DNA from 2 places in the Pseudomonas sp. PDM14 genome. Region 1 is predicted to be linked to the other one. Evidence: predicted binding sites of a transcription regulator. Region 1 holds the regulator's gene; the other holds the start of a gene.
The links. The regulator sigma-54, encoded in region 1, starts transcription at its own class of promoters, with help from an activator protein. The targets are predictions, from matches to a motif close to ANTGGCATNNANNTTGCTNT.

Region 1 (7,366 bases):
CTCGCGACAGGGTCGGCAGATTCTGCCCGTTGACCCAGACTTCACCGGCGGCGGGCTTGAGCTGCGCGGCGATCAGGCGCAGCAGCGTGGTCTTGCCGCAGCCGGAAGGCCCCATGATGCCGGTGACCTTGCCGCGCGGGATACGGATATCGACGTTGTCAAAGATGGTGCGGGCGCCACGCTTGAAGGTCAGGCCCTTCAACTCGACAGCGTAAGCATTATCGGCGCTCATCCAAACTCCTTGTGAAACGGCCATTCCCTGGAACAGACGCAGCATTCCCGAACCGGGACACTACGCACACAGGCTGGCCGAACAGGGCGCGCAATATACCACTGCCGCCTTGCGCGCCCCAAGGCGCTGCAATGATTTCAGGCAATTGCGGCCTACTGCGCAGCACGTCGATACCATCAGGGGTGAGGCATTCCACCTTTCCCGTTATAATCTCGCACTTTTCTGCCGGCCACCGTGAACCCTGCCATGAGCCAGTCCAGCGATCTGATCCAGTCCGCCCAACGCACCATCCGCCTCGAACTGGAGGCCATTCAAGACCTGCTCGCCCGCATCAACGGCGACTTCGTCCGTGCGTGCGAACTGCTGCTGGCCTGCAAGGGCCGCATCGTCGTGGTAGGCATGGGCAAGTCCGGCCACGTCGGCAACAAGATTGCCGCCACCCTGGCCAGTACCGGCACACCAGCGTTCTTCGTGCATCCGGCCGAGGCCAGTCACGGCGACATGGGCATGATCACCCGTGACGATGTCGTGGTTGCCCTGTCCAACTCCGGCTCCACTGCCGAGATCGTCACCCTGCTGCCGCTGATCAAGCGCCTGGGCATCACCCTCATCAGCATGACCGGCAACCCGGAATCGCCGCTGGCCAAGGCCGCCGAAGTCAACCTGGACGCCCGCGTGGCCCAGGAAGCCTGTCCACTGAATCTGGCACCCACTTCTTCCACCACCGTATCACTGGTCCTCGGCGACGCCCTGGCCATTGCCCTGCTCGAGGCCCGCGGCTTCACCGCCGAGGATTTCGCCTTCTCCCATCCCGGTGGCGCACTGGGCCGCCGCCTGCTGCTCAAGGTGGAGAACGTCATGCACGCCGGCGAACGCCTGCCACTGGTTGGCCGGGGCACGTCGCTGCGCGATGCACTGCTGGAAATGACCCGCAAGGGCCTCGGCATGACCGTGATCATCGAAGCCGACGGCAAACTGGCCGGGATCTTCACCGACGGCGACCTGCGTCGCACCCTGGACAAGGGCATCGACGTGCGCAATGCGATCATCGACGACGTCATGACCGTGCACGGCAAGACCGCCCGCGCCGAGATGCTCGCCGCCGAAGCGCTGAGAATCATGGAAGACCACAAGATAAACTCGCTGGTCGTGACCGACGACGCCGACACGCCTGTCGGCGCCCTCAACATGCACGACCTTCTGCGCGCCGGAGTACTCTGAATGAGCGATGCAGCGAAACACGATGAACTGGCGCAGCGCGCCAAAGCGGTGAAGCTGGCGATCTTCGACGTCGACGGTGTGCTCACCGATGGCCGCCTGTACTTCCTCACCGACGGCAGCGAATTCAAGACCTTCAACACCCTCGACGGCCACGGCATCAAGATGCTGATCAACTCCGGCGTGCGCACCGCGATCATCAGCGGACGCAAGACGCCGGTGGTCGAGCGCCGCGCGCAGAACCTCGGCATCCAGCACCTGTATCAGGGTCGCGAAGACAAGCTGGTGGTGCTCGACGAACTGCTCGGCGAGCTGGGCCTGAGCTACGAACAGGTCGCCTACCTGGGCGACGACCTGCCCGACCTGCCGGTGATTCGCCGCGTCGGCCTGGGCATGGCGGTAGCCAGTGCGGACGGTTTCGTTCGCCAGCACGCCCACGGGGTCACGGCGGCACGCGGCGGCGAAGGTGCCGCACGCGAGTTCTGTGAATTGATCATGCGCGCCCAGGGCAGTCTAGACGCCGCCCAGGCCGCCTACCTCTAGGATCAGCCATGTTCGCCAAACTGCGCCGCCCCGTGATTTTCACCCTGATCGCCGCCCTGCTGGTCGCCGTTGGCTACTGGAACATCCGCCCGGAGAGTTTCATGGAGCGGCAGACCGTCGCCGAGGCCGAAAGCGCGGTCGACTTCTACGCCATCAACGCCAGCACCCAGCAATACCAGGAAGACGGCCAGCTGCACTACGAGATGACCGCCGAAAAACTGGAGCACCTCAAGGCCAGCGACGTGACCCTGGTGAGCAAGCCCGACCTGCAGCTGTACCGTGGCACGCCCTACCCATGGCATATCCAGAGCGCGCGCGGCGAAGTCGCCCCGGAGGGCAAGGAAGTCGAGCTGATCGACGATGTGCGCATCGCACGCACCGACGCCAAGGGCCGCCCCACCGTGATCACCAGCAGCCGCATGACGGTATTTCCCGATAAGGAATATGCGCAAACCCGGCAAGCCGTTAGAATCGAGGCCGCCAACGGGGTGACCACGGCAAAAGGAATGAAAGCGTACATGAATGACGGCAGGATCAACCTGCTGTCCAACGTAAGAGGCCAGCATGAGGTTCGTTAAAACCCTCCCCCTACTGTTCATCGGCCTCGGCGCAGCGCTTGGAAGCGCAAGTACCTGGGCCCTGCCAAGCGACCGCGATCAACCGATCCGCGTCCAGGCCGACAGCGCTGAACTGGACGACAAACAAGGCGTGGCCGTGTATCGCGGCGGCGTCGTCATCACCCAGGGCACCATGAAGATCACCGGCGACACGGTGACCATCACCCAGGACGCCAACGGCGAAGTCGAAGTGTTCACCTCGGTTGGCCGCCCGGCCTACTACGAGCAGAAACCGGCTGCCGACAAGCAGATCGTCAAGGCATACGGCCTGACCATCCAGTATTTCGCCAGCAACGAGCGCATCGTGCTGATCGACCAGGCCAAGGTGATTCAGGAAGGCAACACCTTCGAAGGCGAGAAGATCGTCTATGACACCCAGCGCCAGATCGTCAACGCCGGCCGCGCCAATGGCACCTCGGTAAGCACGCCGCGTCCGCGTATCGACATGGTCATCCAGCCGCGCAAGAAAACCGGCCAGCCGGAGCAAGGGCAGTAATGGCAACCCTGAAAGCGCAACACCTGGCGAAGAGCTACAAGGGCCGACAGGTCGTTCGCGACGTCAGCCTGTCCATCGACAGCGGCCAGATCGTCGGCCTGCTCGGCCCCAACGGTGCCGGCAAGACCACCTGTTTCTACATGATCGTCGGCCTGGTACAGGCCGATCAGGGGCGCGTGCTGATCGACGACCTCGACGTCAGCCACCAGCCCATGCACGGTCGCGCACGCGTCGGTATCGGCTACCTGCCGCAGGAAGCCTCGATCTTCCGCAAGCTGTCGGTGGCCGACAACATCATGGCCATCCTGGAAACCCGCAAGGATCTTGACCGCGACGGGCGCAAGGCCGCACTGGAGACCCTGCTGCAGGAATTCCATATCAGCCACATCCGCGACAGCCTGGGCATGAGCCTGTCCGGCGGTGAACGCCGCCGCGTGGAAATTGCCCGCGCCCTGGCGACCGAGCCGAAATTCATCCTGCTCGACGAACCCTTTGCCGGTGTCGACCCGATTTCCGTCGGCGACATCAAGCAGATCATTCATCACCTCAAGGCCAAAGGCATCGGCGTACTGATCACCGATCACAACGTGCGCGAAACGCTCGACATCTGCGAGACCGCCTACATTGTCAACGATGGCCAGCTGATCGCCGAAGGCGACGCCGAGAGCATTCTGGCCAACCAGCTGGTGAAAGAAGTCTACCTCGGACACGAATTCCGCCTCTGACACAGGCACGCGCTTCACTACATGGATGTTGTCAAGCCTAGGCAAAGCCGAAAGTTTTGGGCATATAATTTGCTTATTGGCGGCGCCTCGGCGCCCTGTAGTGAATGGCGCGCTTGCGCCAGCAAATAAGGTGCAAAGCTTCCTGCCATGAAACCCTCGCTAGTCCTCAAGATGGGCCAGCAGCTGACGATGACACCGCAGCTGCAGCAAGCCATTCGCCTACTCCAGCTGTCGACCCTGGACCTGCAACAGGAAATCCAGGAGGCCCTGGAGTCCAATCCCATGCTCGAGCGCCAGGAGGAAGGAGAGGACTTCGACAACTCCGACCCCATGGCCGACGGCAGCGAAGAACAGGTCAACCAACCGGTTCAGGAAGCGATCTACCAGGAAACCAACAGCACCAGCGCCGATTCGATCGAAGACGGCGAGTGGAACGAGCGCATCCCTAACGAGCTGCCGGTCGATACCGCCTGGGAAGACGTCTACCAGACCAGCGCCAGCAGCCTGCCGAGTAACGATGACGACGAGTGGGACTTCACCACCCGCACTTCCGCCGGCGAGAGCCTGCAGACTCACCTGTTGTGGCAACTCAATCTGGCGCCGATGTCGGATACCGACCGCCTGATCGCCGTGACCCTGATCGACTGCATCAACAACCAGGGCTACCTGGAAGAATCGCTCGAGGAAATCGTCGACGCCTTCGATCCTGAAATGGACGTCGAGCTGGACGAAGTGGAGGCGGTGCTGCATCGCATCCAGCAGTTCGAACCCGCGGGTATTGGTGCCCGCGACCTGCGCGAATGCCTGCTGCTGCAACTGCGTCAGTTGCCGGCAAATACGCCCTGGCTGGCCGAGGCCAACCGCCTCGCCGGTGATCACCTCGACCTGCTCGGCAGCCGCGACTACAGCCAGCTGATGCGCCGCATGAAGCTCAAGGAAGACGAGCTGCGACAGGTCATCGAACTGATCCAGAGCCTCAACCCGCGCCCCGGTTCGCAGATCGAGTCCAGCGAGCCGGAATACGTGGTGCCGGACGTGATCGTGCGCAAGCACAACGAGCGCTGGCTGGTCGAGTTGAACCAGGAGTCCGTGCCGCGCCTGCGCGTCAACCCGCAGTACGCCGGCTTCGTGCGTCGCGCCGACTCCAGCGCCGACAACACCTTCATGCGCAACCAGCTGCAGGAGGCCCGCTGGTTCATCAAGAGCCTGCAGAGCCGCAACGAAACCCTGATGAAAGTCGCCACGCAGATCGTCGAGCATCAGCGCGGCTTCCTCGAGTATGGCGACGAGGCGATGAAGCCCCTGGTCCTGCACGACATCGCCGAGGCGGTAGGCATGCATGAGTCGACCATCTCGCGCGTCACCACGCAGAAATTCATGCACACCCCGCGCGGCATTTACGAGTTGAAGTACTTCTTCTCCAGCCACGTCAGCACCTCCGAAGGCGGTGAATGCTCCTCCACCGCGATCCGCGCCATCATCAAGAAACTGGTCGCCGCGGAAAACGCGAAAAAGCCGTTGAGTGACAGCAAGATCGCTGGTTTACTGGAAGCACAGGGCATTCAGGTTGCTCGTCGCACAGTCGCCAAATACCGCGAATCCCTCGGGATAGCGCCTTCGAGCGAACGCAAACGACTGATGTGATGTGGCACTGAGGGAGGGCTTTTGCACAACCGGCCAGGCTGACGACACGCTTCCGCAGCGCGCCCCAGACCTGTTGTGCAAGAGCCCTCTCAGCCAGAGTGTTACGGTGGCAGGCCCGCTAGCCTGTCTCTTACACACGGCAACAAGGAGAAGCGGTATGCAAGTCAACATCAGTGGACATCAACTGGATGTGACCGACGCCCTGCGCGACTATGTCGGCGAGAAACTCAGCCGGCTGGAGCGCCATTTCGACAAGATCACCAATGTGCAGGTGACCCTGGAGGTCGAGAAGCTCAAACAGAAAATCGAAGCGACCCTGCACATCGCCGGAGGCGAAGTGGTCGCCAACGCAGAACACGAAGACATGTATGCGGCGATCGATCTGCTCGCCGACAAACTCGACCGCCAACTGATCAAGCACAAGGAAAAGCAGCTGGGTCGCCTGCAAGGCGCCGCAGCCCGCTGATACCTACCCACACATGATCCGACTCGAAAACATCCTGACCGCCGGCCGTTCCCTCGTGAACGTGCCGGGCGGCAGTAAAAAACGCGTTCTAGAACAGATTGCCAACCTGGTTGCGCGTGAATTGCCTGACCTCGATGGGCAAGACATCTTCGAAAGCCTGATTGCCCGTGAAAAGCTCGGCTCCACCGGCTTCGGCAACGGCATCGCCATTCCCCACTGCCGCCTGCCCGGCTGTACTGCGCCGATAAGCGCCGTGCTGCGTCTGGAAGCGTCGGTCGATTTCGACGCCATCGACGGTGCACCGGTCGACCTGCTGTTCGTTCTCCTGGTGCCGGAAGCGGCCACCGACGAGCACCTCGAACTGCTCCGGCAGATCGCCAGCATGCTCGACCGCGCCGATGTGCGCGAACGCCTGCGTCAGGCGCAGAGCAGCGAGGATCTCTACCGGGTCGTCGTCGACGTGCAGAACGGCCAGTAGGAGCGCGGTCATGCGCCTGATCATCGTCAGCGGTCGCTCCGGCTCGGGCAAGAGCACCGCCCTCGATGTACTGGAGGACAACGGTTTCTACTGCATCGACAACCTGCCCGCCGGCCTGTTGCCCGAGCTGGCGCAAAGCGCCCTGCTGCAAACCGAACTGATGCACCCGCAAGTGGCCGTGTCGATCGACGCGCGCAACCTGCCCAGCCAGCTGCGGCGCTTCCCAGAACTGCTCGAGGAAGTCCGCGCCCGGCATATCGTCTGCGACGTGCTCTATCTGGATGCCGATGAGGAGACCCTGCTCAAGCGCTTCTCCGAGACCCGCCGGCGCCACCCGCTGACCAACGAAAGCCGTGCCCTGGCCGAAGCCATCCGTGATGAAGAGCTGCTGCTCGCACCGATCACCGACCTGGCCGACCTGAAGATCGACACCACCCACCTGAACCTCTATCAGTTGCGCGACACCATCAAGCTGCGCCTGCTGAACAAGCCGGAGCCGGGTACCGCGTTTCTCATCGAGTCGTTCGGCTTCAAGCGCGGCATGCCGGTCGACGCCGACCTGGTATTCGATGTGCGTTGCCTGCCCAACCCGTACTGGAAGCCCGATCTGCGCGAAATGTCCGGCCTGGAACAACCGGTGGCCGAGTACCTCGCGGCGCAGCCGGATGTCGAGGAGATGTACCAGGACATCCACGCCTACCTGAGCAAATGGCTGCCGCGCTTCGCTGCCAGCAACCGCGCCTACGTGACCATCGCGATTGGCTGCACCGGTGGTCATCACCGCTCGGTATACTTGGCCAACCGCCTGGGCGAAGCGCTCAAGCCGACCCTGAAGAACGTCCAGGTTCGCCATCGAGACCTACACTAAGGATCCCCTGCGCAATGCCTGCCTGTGAAATCACCATCATCAACAAACTCGGCCTGCATGCCCGTGCAGCGGCCAAGTT
Region 2 (7,366 bases), on a different contig from region 1:
TTCGCCCTGGAAAACTGGAACATCACCGTGCCTGCCGATGCCAGCGGCGGCACCGCGGGCAAGGCGGTGACCATCCCGCCCGAGCAACTGGCGGGCAAGCAGGGCTACCAGTCGACCTGGTTTCGCACCGACAGCGACGGCGCCATGACTTTCTGGGCGCCGCTCAACGGCGCCACTGCCGGCGGCTCCAGCAGCCCGCGCGCGGAGCTGCGCGAGATGCTCGACCCGGGCAACCTCAGCGTGACCTGGAACGGCGCGGGCAATTCGCTGCAGGACGCCCTGGTCAAGGTTACCCAGGTGCCCAGCGACGGCATCGTCATCGTCGGCCAGGTCCATGGCTACGGCAGCGCGCCGCTGATCCTCCTGTACTACCGCTACGACGCCAGCAAGCAGACCGGCCGCGTGATCGCCAAACTGCAGGGCCTGCCGGAACAGGGTCCGCCCTTCACCAACCACGTGCTGGCCGAGAACATCCGCCTGGGCGAAGCCTTCACCTACCAGATGCGGGTCAGCAACAACGTGGCCATGGCCTCGGCCAACGGCGGCCCGGTGGCACGCATGCCGATGGACCCGGCCTGGAACAGCGAGACGTTCTACTTCAAGGCCGGTGCCTACCTGCACATGCATGGCGACAGCGCCACCGAGGGTGGCCGCGCGAAGTTCTACCGGCTCGCCGCCAGCCACCCCAACGACGGCCTGCTGGTCAACAGCCCGGCCGCACTGACCAACGCCACCGCCGAGCAACCGTACCTGGTGCAGCTGTCCAGCACCGGCGGCCTTGGTGGCGCCACCTGGAAACTGGTCAGCGGCCATCCGCCGGCCGGCCTGCGCCTGTCCCGCGACGGCGTGATCAGCGGCACGCCGCAGGCGCGCGCGGTGTCCACCACGGCACACTGGTTCGTTGCCCAGGTGCAGGACGTCAACGGCAGCACCCACCACAAGAAGTTCTCGATCCTGGTCCGCGCCGCGGGTAACTGATCGCGCGTCGCGTCGCCGCCACGGCGAATTCGCCAGCGTTGCCAGGGACGGCAAATCGGGCTCGACAAGCCACCCTGGCTGCGCTTATCTTCGCGCCCTGGCCACCGCAGTGGCCAACGTCGCTCGGACGGTTCCGGGCGCTTACGTATCCGAGGAAAGCATGGCTGACCAAGCTAAGCGCCGCTTTGCGCGCATCGATCGTCTCCCCCCCTACGTTTTCAACATCACTGCCGAACTGAAGATGGCTGCCCGTCGCCGTGGCGAGGACATCATCGACTTCAGCATGGGCAACCCCGATGGCGCCACACCGCCGCACATCGTCGAAAAACTCTGCACCACCGCCCAGCGTGACGACACCCACGGCTACTCCACCTCGCGTGGCATTCCGCGTCTGCGCCGCGCCATTTCGCGCTGGTACGCCGACCGCTACGAGGTGGAAATCGACCCCGACGAGGAAGCCATCGTCACCATCGGCTCCAAGGAAGGCCTGGCGCACCTGATGCTGGCCACCGTCGACCATGGCGACACCGTGCTGGTGCCCAACCCGAGCTACCCGATCCACATCTACGGCGCCGTGATCGCCGGCGCCCAGGTACGCTCCGTGCCGCTGGTACCGGGCATCGACTTCTTCGCCGAGCTGGAACGGGCGATTCGCGAATCGATCCCGAAACCGAAGATGATGATCCTCGGCTTCCCGTCCAACCCGACCGCACAGTGCGTAGAACTGGACTTCTTCGAGCGCGTGGTGGCCCTGGCCAAGCAGTACGACATTCTCGTGGTGCACGACCTGGCCTACGCCGACATCGTCTACGACGGCTGGAAAGCCCCGTCGATCATGCAGGTGCCGGGTGCCAAGGATATCGCCGTGGAGTTCTTCACCCTGTCCAAGAGCTACAACATGGCGGGCTGGCGGGTGGGCTTCATGGTCGGCAACAAGGAGCTGGTCAGCGCCCTGGCGCGGATCAAGAGCTACCACGACTACGGCACCTTCACCCCGCTACAGGTCGCGGCCATCGCCGCCCTGGAAGGCGACCAGCAGTGTGTGCGCGACATCGCCGAACAGTACCGGCAGCGTCGCAACATGCTGGTCAAGGGCCTGCACGAAGCCGGCTGGATGGTCGAGAATCCCAAGGCCTCAATGTACATCTGGGCGAAGATTCCCGAGCAGTACGCCCACCTGGGTTCGCTGGAATTCGCCAAGAAGCTGTTGATCGAGGCCAAGGTCTGCGTGTCGCCGGGCATCGGCTTCGGCGACTACGGCGATGACCACGTGCGTTTCGCCCTGATCGAGAACCAGGACCGTATCCGTCAGGCGGTGCGTGGCATCAAGGCCATGTTCCGCGCCGACGGTCTGCTGCAACCGGCACCCGCCAAACCACGCAAGACCCCGGCGGAGTGAAACCGGCGAGGCGGCAGCGCACGGCTGCCGCCTCGTTTCTCAGCCCGAGTAGTCCAGCGCCGTCCAGGCCCGACTTAGGCCATTGGCGATCACGCAGCCGGGCCGCTCCAGTTCCTCGTTGTAATCCTGTGACAGCCGCGTGACCTCGCCTTCACCACCCTCGCGCTCGGTCAACCACTGCACCTTGCCGCAGTTCGGCGTCTCGATCACGTAGCTGGCGGAAATGCGCGTGTGCTGCCCCGGCAGCTTGATCACGTCCAGCACCCGACCATGTTCCTCGACGCGCTTGCCGTCGGAAACCAGTACCGCCCAGGCATCACCGCCCTCGATCACCAGATAGGCGCCATTGGCCTTGGGCTGTTCGAGCTGTGGCTGGGCACAGCCTGCCAGCAGAGCCAGTAGCAGAATCGTCATCAGCTTGTGGTGCATATAGGCAGCTCCTGTTCCGGTGATCTCGACGGCACTTGAGCTGTACTATTATCCAGTAGTGTTTATTTGTACAGTACTTTTCGTTTACTCTTTTGCGGCCGTGGAACCCAAGGAGACTGACCATGCTGGACGTACTGCAGTTGAAGAACAAAGTGAACCAGATGCCACTGGACAGCATTCGCCCCATGGTTGCGGAACTGCACCTGGAGGGGCTGGTGACAGGCAGCAAGACGCCGTTCCGGCGCGTGCACTTCAACACCTGCTTCGCCGAGATCGAAGCGCTGCTGCAACGTGCCGGCTATCACCGCCAGCTCGATGTGGTCGGCTACCAGGGCCTGGCCTACGCCCTGTTCGATCCCGCGCGCTGGGAGGCGGTCACCGTGCTGCGTTGGCTCAAGGACTACGTCGAGGAAACCCAGCGCCGCTCGCCAGCCGCACTCAGCCACTGAGTGGCTGCTCCACCGCGCGAACCAAAAGCGCACAGGAGCGGCCGGGCGTGCACGGCGATGGCTCGTAAAGGGCATGCACCGGCTGTCGCGTAGCGCCGAGCCGACGTAGCCGGAATCTCGCAGAACCCGGCTAAGCCCCTGTTCTACAAGCACCATTCCTATCGGCAGCAATCCTCCTCGGACCCGTTCCCTCTCGCCCTCAGCAAGCTGGCAAGCCCTTTGCAATAGCCCGTGCAGACTCCTGCGAAGCACGCCAACGGCGGCGGGCCGCGGATCACGGACAACGGCGTCCGTCAGAGAACCCTCCCCCATCGGGTCTCTCTGGCGTACGCCGTTTTTATTTGCCCATGAAAAAGGACCACAGCATGAGTGATCGTGATTCCAACGACCCGATGAACACCAGCCGCCGCAATTTCCTCAAGCACTCCATCGCCATTGCTGGCACCGTGGGCGGGGTCGCCGCGCTGGGTCTCGCCGCGCCCGGTTTCCTGCGTAGCGCGGCCTATGCCGCCGGTTCCGATGCCCCGGAAAAGGCCGCACTGAAGATCGGCTTCATCCCCCTGACCGACTGCGCCTCGCTGGTGGTCGCCGCCACCCAGGGCTTCGCCGCCAAGTACGGCCTGAGCATCACCCCGAGCAAGGAGGCCTCCTGGGCCGGTGTGCGCGACAAGCTCGGCACCGGCGAACTGGATGCCTCGCACGTGCTCTACGGCATGATGTACAGCTCGCAGCTCGGCCTCGCCGGCCCGCAGAAGGACATGGCCGTGCTCATGGGCCTGAACCAGAACGGCCAGGCCATCACCCTTTCCAGGCAGCTCAAGGAAGCCGGCGTAACCACCGGCGCGCAGCTCGCCGCGCACATCAAGAAAGGCGGCACGCCGCTGACCTTCGCCCAGACCTTCCCCACCGGCACCCACGCCATGTGGCTGTACTACTGGCTCGGCAGCCTGGGCATCAACCCGCTGTCGGACGTCAAGACCATCACCGTGCCGCCACCGCAGATGGTCGCCAACATGCGCGTCGGCAACATGGACGGTTTCTGCGTCGGCGAGCCCTGGGGCGCACGGGCGATCACCGACAAGATCGGCTTCACCGCCGTGACCACCCAGCAGATCTGGGCCGACCACCCGGAGAAAGTCCTCGGCTGCTCCCGCGAGTTCGTCGAACAGAACCCCAACACCGCCCGCGCGCTGGTGATGGCCCTCCTCGATGCCAGCCGCTTCATCGAAGCCAGCGCGGAGAACAAGAAGGCCACCGCCAAGCTTATTTCCGGCAAGGCCTACGTCAATGCGCCAGCCGAGGTGATCGAGCAGCGCTTTCTCGGTCACTATGAGGACGGCCTCGGCAACAGCTGGGAAGACCCGCACGCCATGGCCTTCTGCAAGGACGGTAGCGTCAACTACCCCTACCACTCCGACGGCATGTGGTTCCTCACCCAGTTCAAGCGCTGGGGCCTGCTCAAGGACGACCCGGACTACGCCGCCGTCGCCGCTGCGGTGAACCAGACCAAACTCTACGGCGAAGCCGCCAGCGCCCTCGGCCTGAGCGTGCCGAGCAGCCCGCTGCGCAGCAGCACGCTGATCGACGGCAAGGTCTGGGATGGCAGCAACCCGGCCGCCTACGCCCAATCCTTTGCGGTTAAGGCCTGACTTTCGGAGGTGTACAGATGAATGCTCGACTGAAAACCCCGCTGAGCGTGGCCAGCGCCGTCCCCGTCACGCCCGTTCGCCGCCCGTTGCCGGGCACGGAGCTGTTCGCCAGCGCTATCAGGCTGCTGGTCCCGCCACTGCTCGGCATTGCCCTGTTCATCGGCGTGTGGGCACTGATCGCCGCGCGCAGCGAGGGCCTGCCGGGCCCGCTGTCGACCTGGCTGTCGGCGCTGGAGCTGTTCGCCGATCCGTTCTACGACAACGGCCCGAACGACATGGGCATCGGCTGGAACATCCTCCACTCGCTGGGCCGCGTTGGCCTCGGCTTCGGCCTCGCGGCGCTGGTCGGCATCCCGCTGGGCTTCGCCATCGGCCGCTTCACCTTCCTCGCCCGCATGCTCGCACCGGTCATCAGCCTGCTGCGCCCGGTGTCGCCGCTGGTGTGGCTGCCGATCGGCCTGCTGGTGTTCGAGAAGGCCGGGCCGGCGTCGATCTGGGTGATTTTCATCAGCTCGATCTGGCCGATCATCCTCAACACCGCCGCCGGCGTCGCCAGCGTGCCGCAGGACTACCTCAACGTTGCCCGCGTGCTCAAGCTGTCGGAATTCAAGGTGCTCACGCGCATCCTGTTTCCCGCCGTGCTGCCGCACCTGATGACCGGCATTCGCCTGGCCATCGGCGTGGCCTGGCTGGTGATCGTCGCCGCGGAAATGCTCACCGGCGGCACCGGCCTGGGCTTCTGGGTGTGGGACGAGTGGAACAACCTCAACGTCGAACACATCCTCATCGCCATCATCATCGTCGGTCTGGTCGGCCTGGCCCTGGAGCAGTCGTTGCTGCTGCTCGCCAAACGCTTCGACTACGCCAGCTAAGGAGTTCGCCATGGACAAGTTCGTCGAGCTGACCGCCGTCAGCAAACACTTCGAGACCAAGAAAGGCCGCTTCCAGGCCCTGGCCAACGTCAACCTGAGCATTGCCAAAGGCGAGTTCGTCTCGCTGATCGGCCACTCCGGCTGCGGCAAATCCACCGTGCTCAACCTCATCGCCGGCCTGCTCGAGGCCAGCGAGGGCGGGCTGATCTGCAACGGTCGCGAGATCGACGGCCCCGGCCCGGAGCGTGCCGTGGTGTTCCAGAACCACAGCCTGCTGCCCTGGATGACCTGCTACGGCAACGTCCACCTGGCCGTGGAACGGGTGTTCGGTGCCGACGAAGCCAAGGCCCAGCTCAAGGCCCGCACCGAGGCGGCGCTGCACATGGTCGGCCTCGATCATGCGATGCACAAACACCCCAGCGAGATCTCCGGCGGCATGAAGCAACGCGTCGGCATCGCCCGCGCCCTGGCCATGGAGCCCAAGGTGCTGCTGATGGACGAACCCTTCGGCGCCCTCGACGCCCTGACCCGCGCGCACCTGCAGGACGAGCTGCTGCGCATCGTCGGTGCGACCCAGAGCACGGTGGTGATGGTGACCCACGACGTCGACGAGGCGGTGCTGCTCTCCGACCGCATCGTGATGATGACCAACGGCCCGGCGGCCACGGTCGGCGATATCGTCGAGGTGGGCCTGGCCCGCCCGCGTGATCGCCTGGTGCTGGCCAACGACCCGCAGTACCACCTGTACCGCAGCGCGGTGCTGGAATTCCTCTACCAGCGTCAGCAACGTCCGGCGGCTTGATACGCGTAAGGGGACTCAGTGATGGATGATCGTCGGTGATCCACCGATGCTCCGTCGGGTGCCCCTGGCCATCAGTTGCTCATCACAAGCCCGACCTCGTGTCGGGCTTTTCTGGCCCGTCATGCGCGCCGGGCATTGCCGCCTGGCGCGGCGGTGCCTGTACAGCGCCACCGCCAGCCCCTACCCTCGCCCTCTACCTATAACAAGAAACGAGGAACCACCATGCCCTACAGCATCTACGTCGCGGCAGTCCTGTCGCTGCTGCTGATCGCCCTGTCGCTGAATACCTCGCGCCTGCGCATGCGCCATCAGATCGCCTTCGGCGACGGCGGCAAGGCGGACCTGACCAAGGCCATCCGCGCCCACGGCAACACCTTGGAACAGACGGTGCTGTTCATCGTCCTGCTCTACCTCGGCGAAGCCAGCGGGCAGATCAGCCCGCCGCTCACCGCCGCCATCGGCTTCGCCTTCATCATGCTGCGCCTGCTCTACTGCGCCGGCCTGTTCGCCCGCCTGCTCCTGCTGCGCCAGGTCAGCCATGCGCTGACCATGCTGGTACTGCTCGTCGTCACCCTGCTGCTGTTGTTCTGAGCCGAGCCGGTACAGGCTGCGCGAGCCAGGCAATGACGCAGTCGACCACCCCCTGCGGCGCCTTGAGCCAAGCGCTGTGCGGGTTCTCGTGGGGCGGACGCGGCGACGGCAGGCGTTCGATCTGCGGATGGGCCTGGATCAGCTCGGCCAGGCCCAGGGTCGAGGCCGGCGGGGCGAAATGATCGCCCTCGATCTGC

Region 2: IB229_RS16140 (CmpA/NrtA family ABC transporter substrate-binding protein) is a predicted target of sigma-54. The motif match lies at 3,462-3,481, and genes of this name have one in related genera.

What each region holds. Positions count from the first base shown of each region.
Region 1 covers NZ_JACVAQ010000003.1:306,668-314,033, reverse strand. Annotated here, with positions in the region: gene IB229_RS21090 (ABC transporter ATP-binding protein) at 1-232, opposite strand, end outside; gene IB229_RS21085 (KpsF/GutQ family sugar-phosphate isomerase) at 479-1,453, shown strand; gene IB229_RS21080 (KdsC family phosphatase) at 1,454-1,993, shown strand; gene lptC (LPS export ABC transporter periplasmic protein LptC) at 2,002-2,571, shown strand; gene lptA (lipopolysaccharide transport periplasmic protein LptA) at 2,558-3,106, shown strand; gene lptB (LPS export ABC transporter ATP-binding protein) at 3,106-3,831, shown strand; gene IB229_RS21060 (RNA polymerase factor sigma-54) at 3,979-5,475, shown strand; gene hpf (ribosome hibernation-promoting factor, HPF/YfiA family) at 5,633-5,941, shown strand; gene ptsN (PTS IIA-like nitrogen regulatory protein PtsN) at 5,955-6,419, shown strand; gene rapZ (RNase adapter RapZ) at 6,430-7,287, shown strand; gene IB229_RS21040 (HPr family phosphocarrier protein) at 7,302-7,366, shown strand, end outside.
Region 2 covers NZ_JACVAQ010000002.1:748,668-756,033, forward strand. Annotated here, with positions in the region: gene IB229_RS16120 (polysaccharide lyase family 7 protein) at 1-978, shown strand, start outside; gene alaC (alanine transaminase) at 1,139-2,377, shown strand; gene IB229_RS16130 (hypothetical protein) at 2,417-2,806, opposite strand; gene IB229_RS16135 (transcriptional regulator) at 2,929-3,255, shown strand; gene IB229_RS16140 (CmpA/NrtA family ABC transporter substrate-binding protein) at 3,621-4,904, shown strand; gene ntrB (nitrate ABC transporter permease) at 4,922-5,776, shown strand; gene IB229_RS16150 (ABC transporter ATP-binding protein) at 5,787-6,578, shown strand; gene IB229_RS16155 (MAPEG family protein) at 6,801-7,169, shown strand; gene IB229_RS16160 (alpha/beta fold hydrolase) at 7,147-7,366, opposite strand, start outside.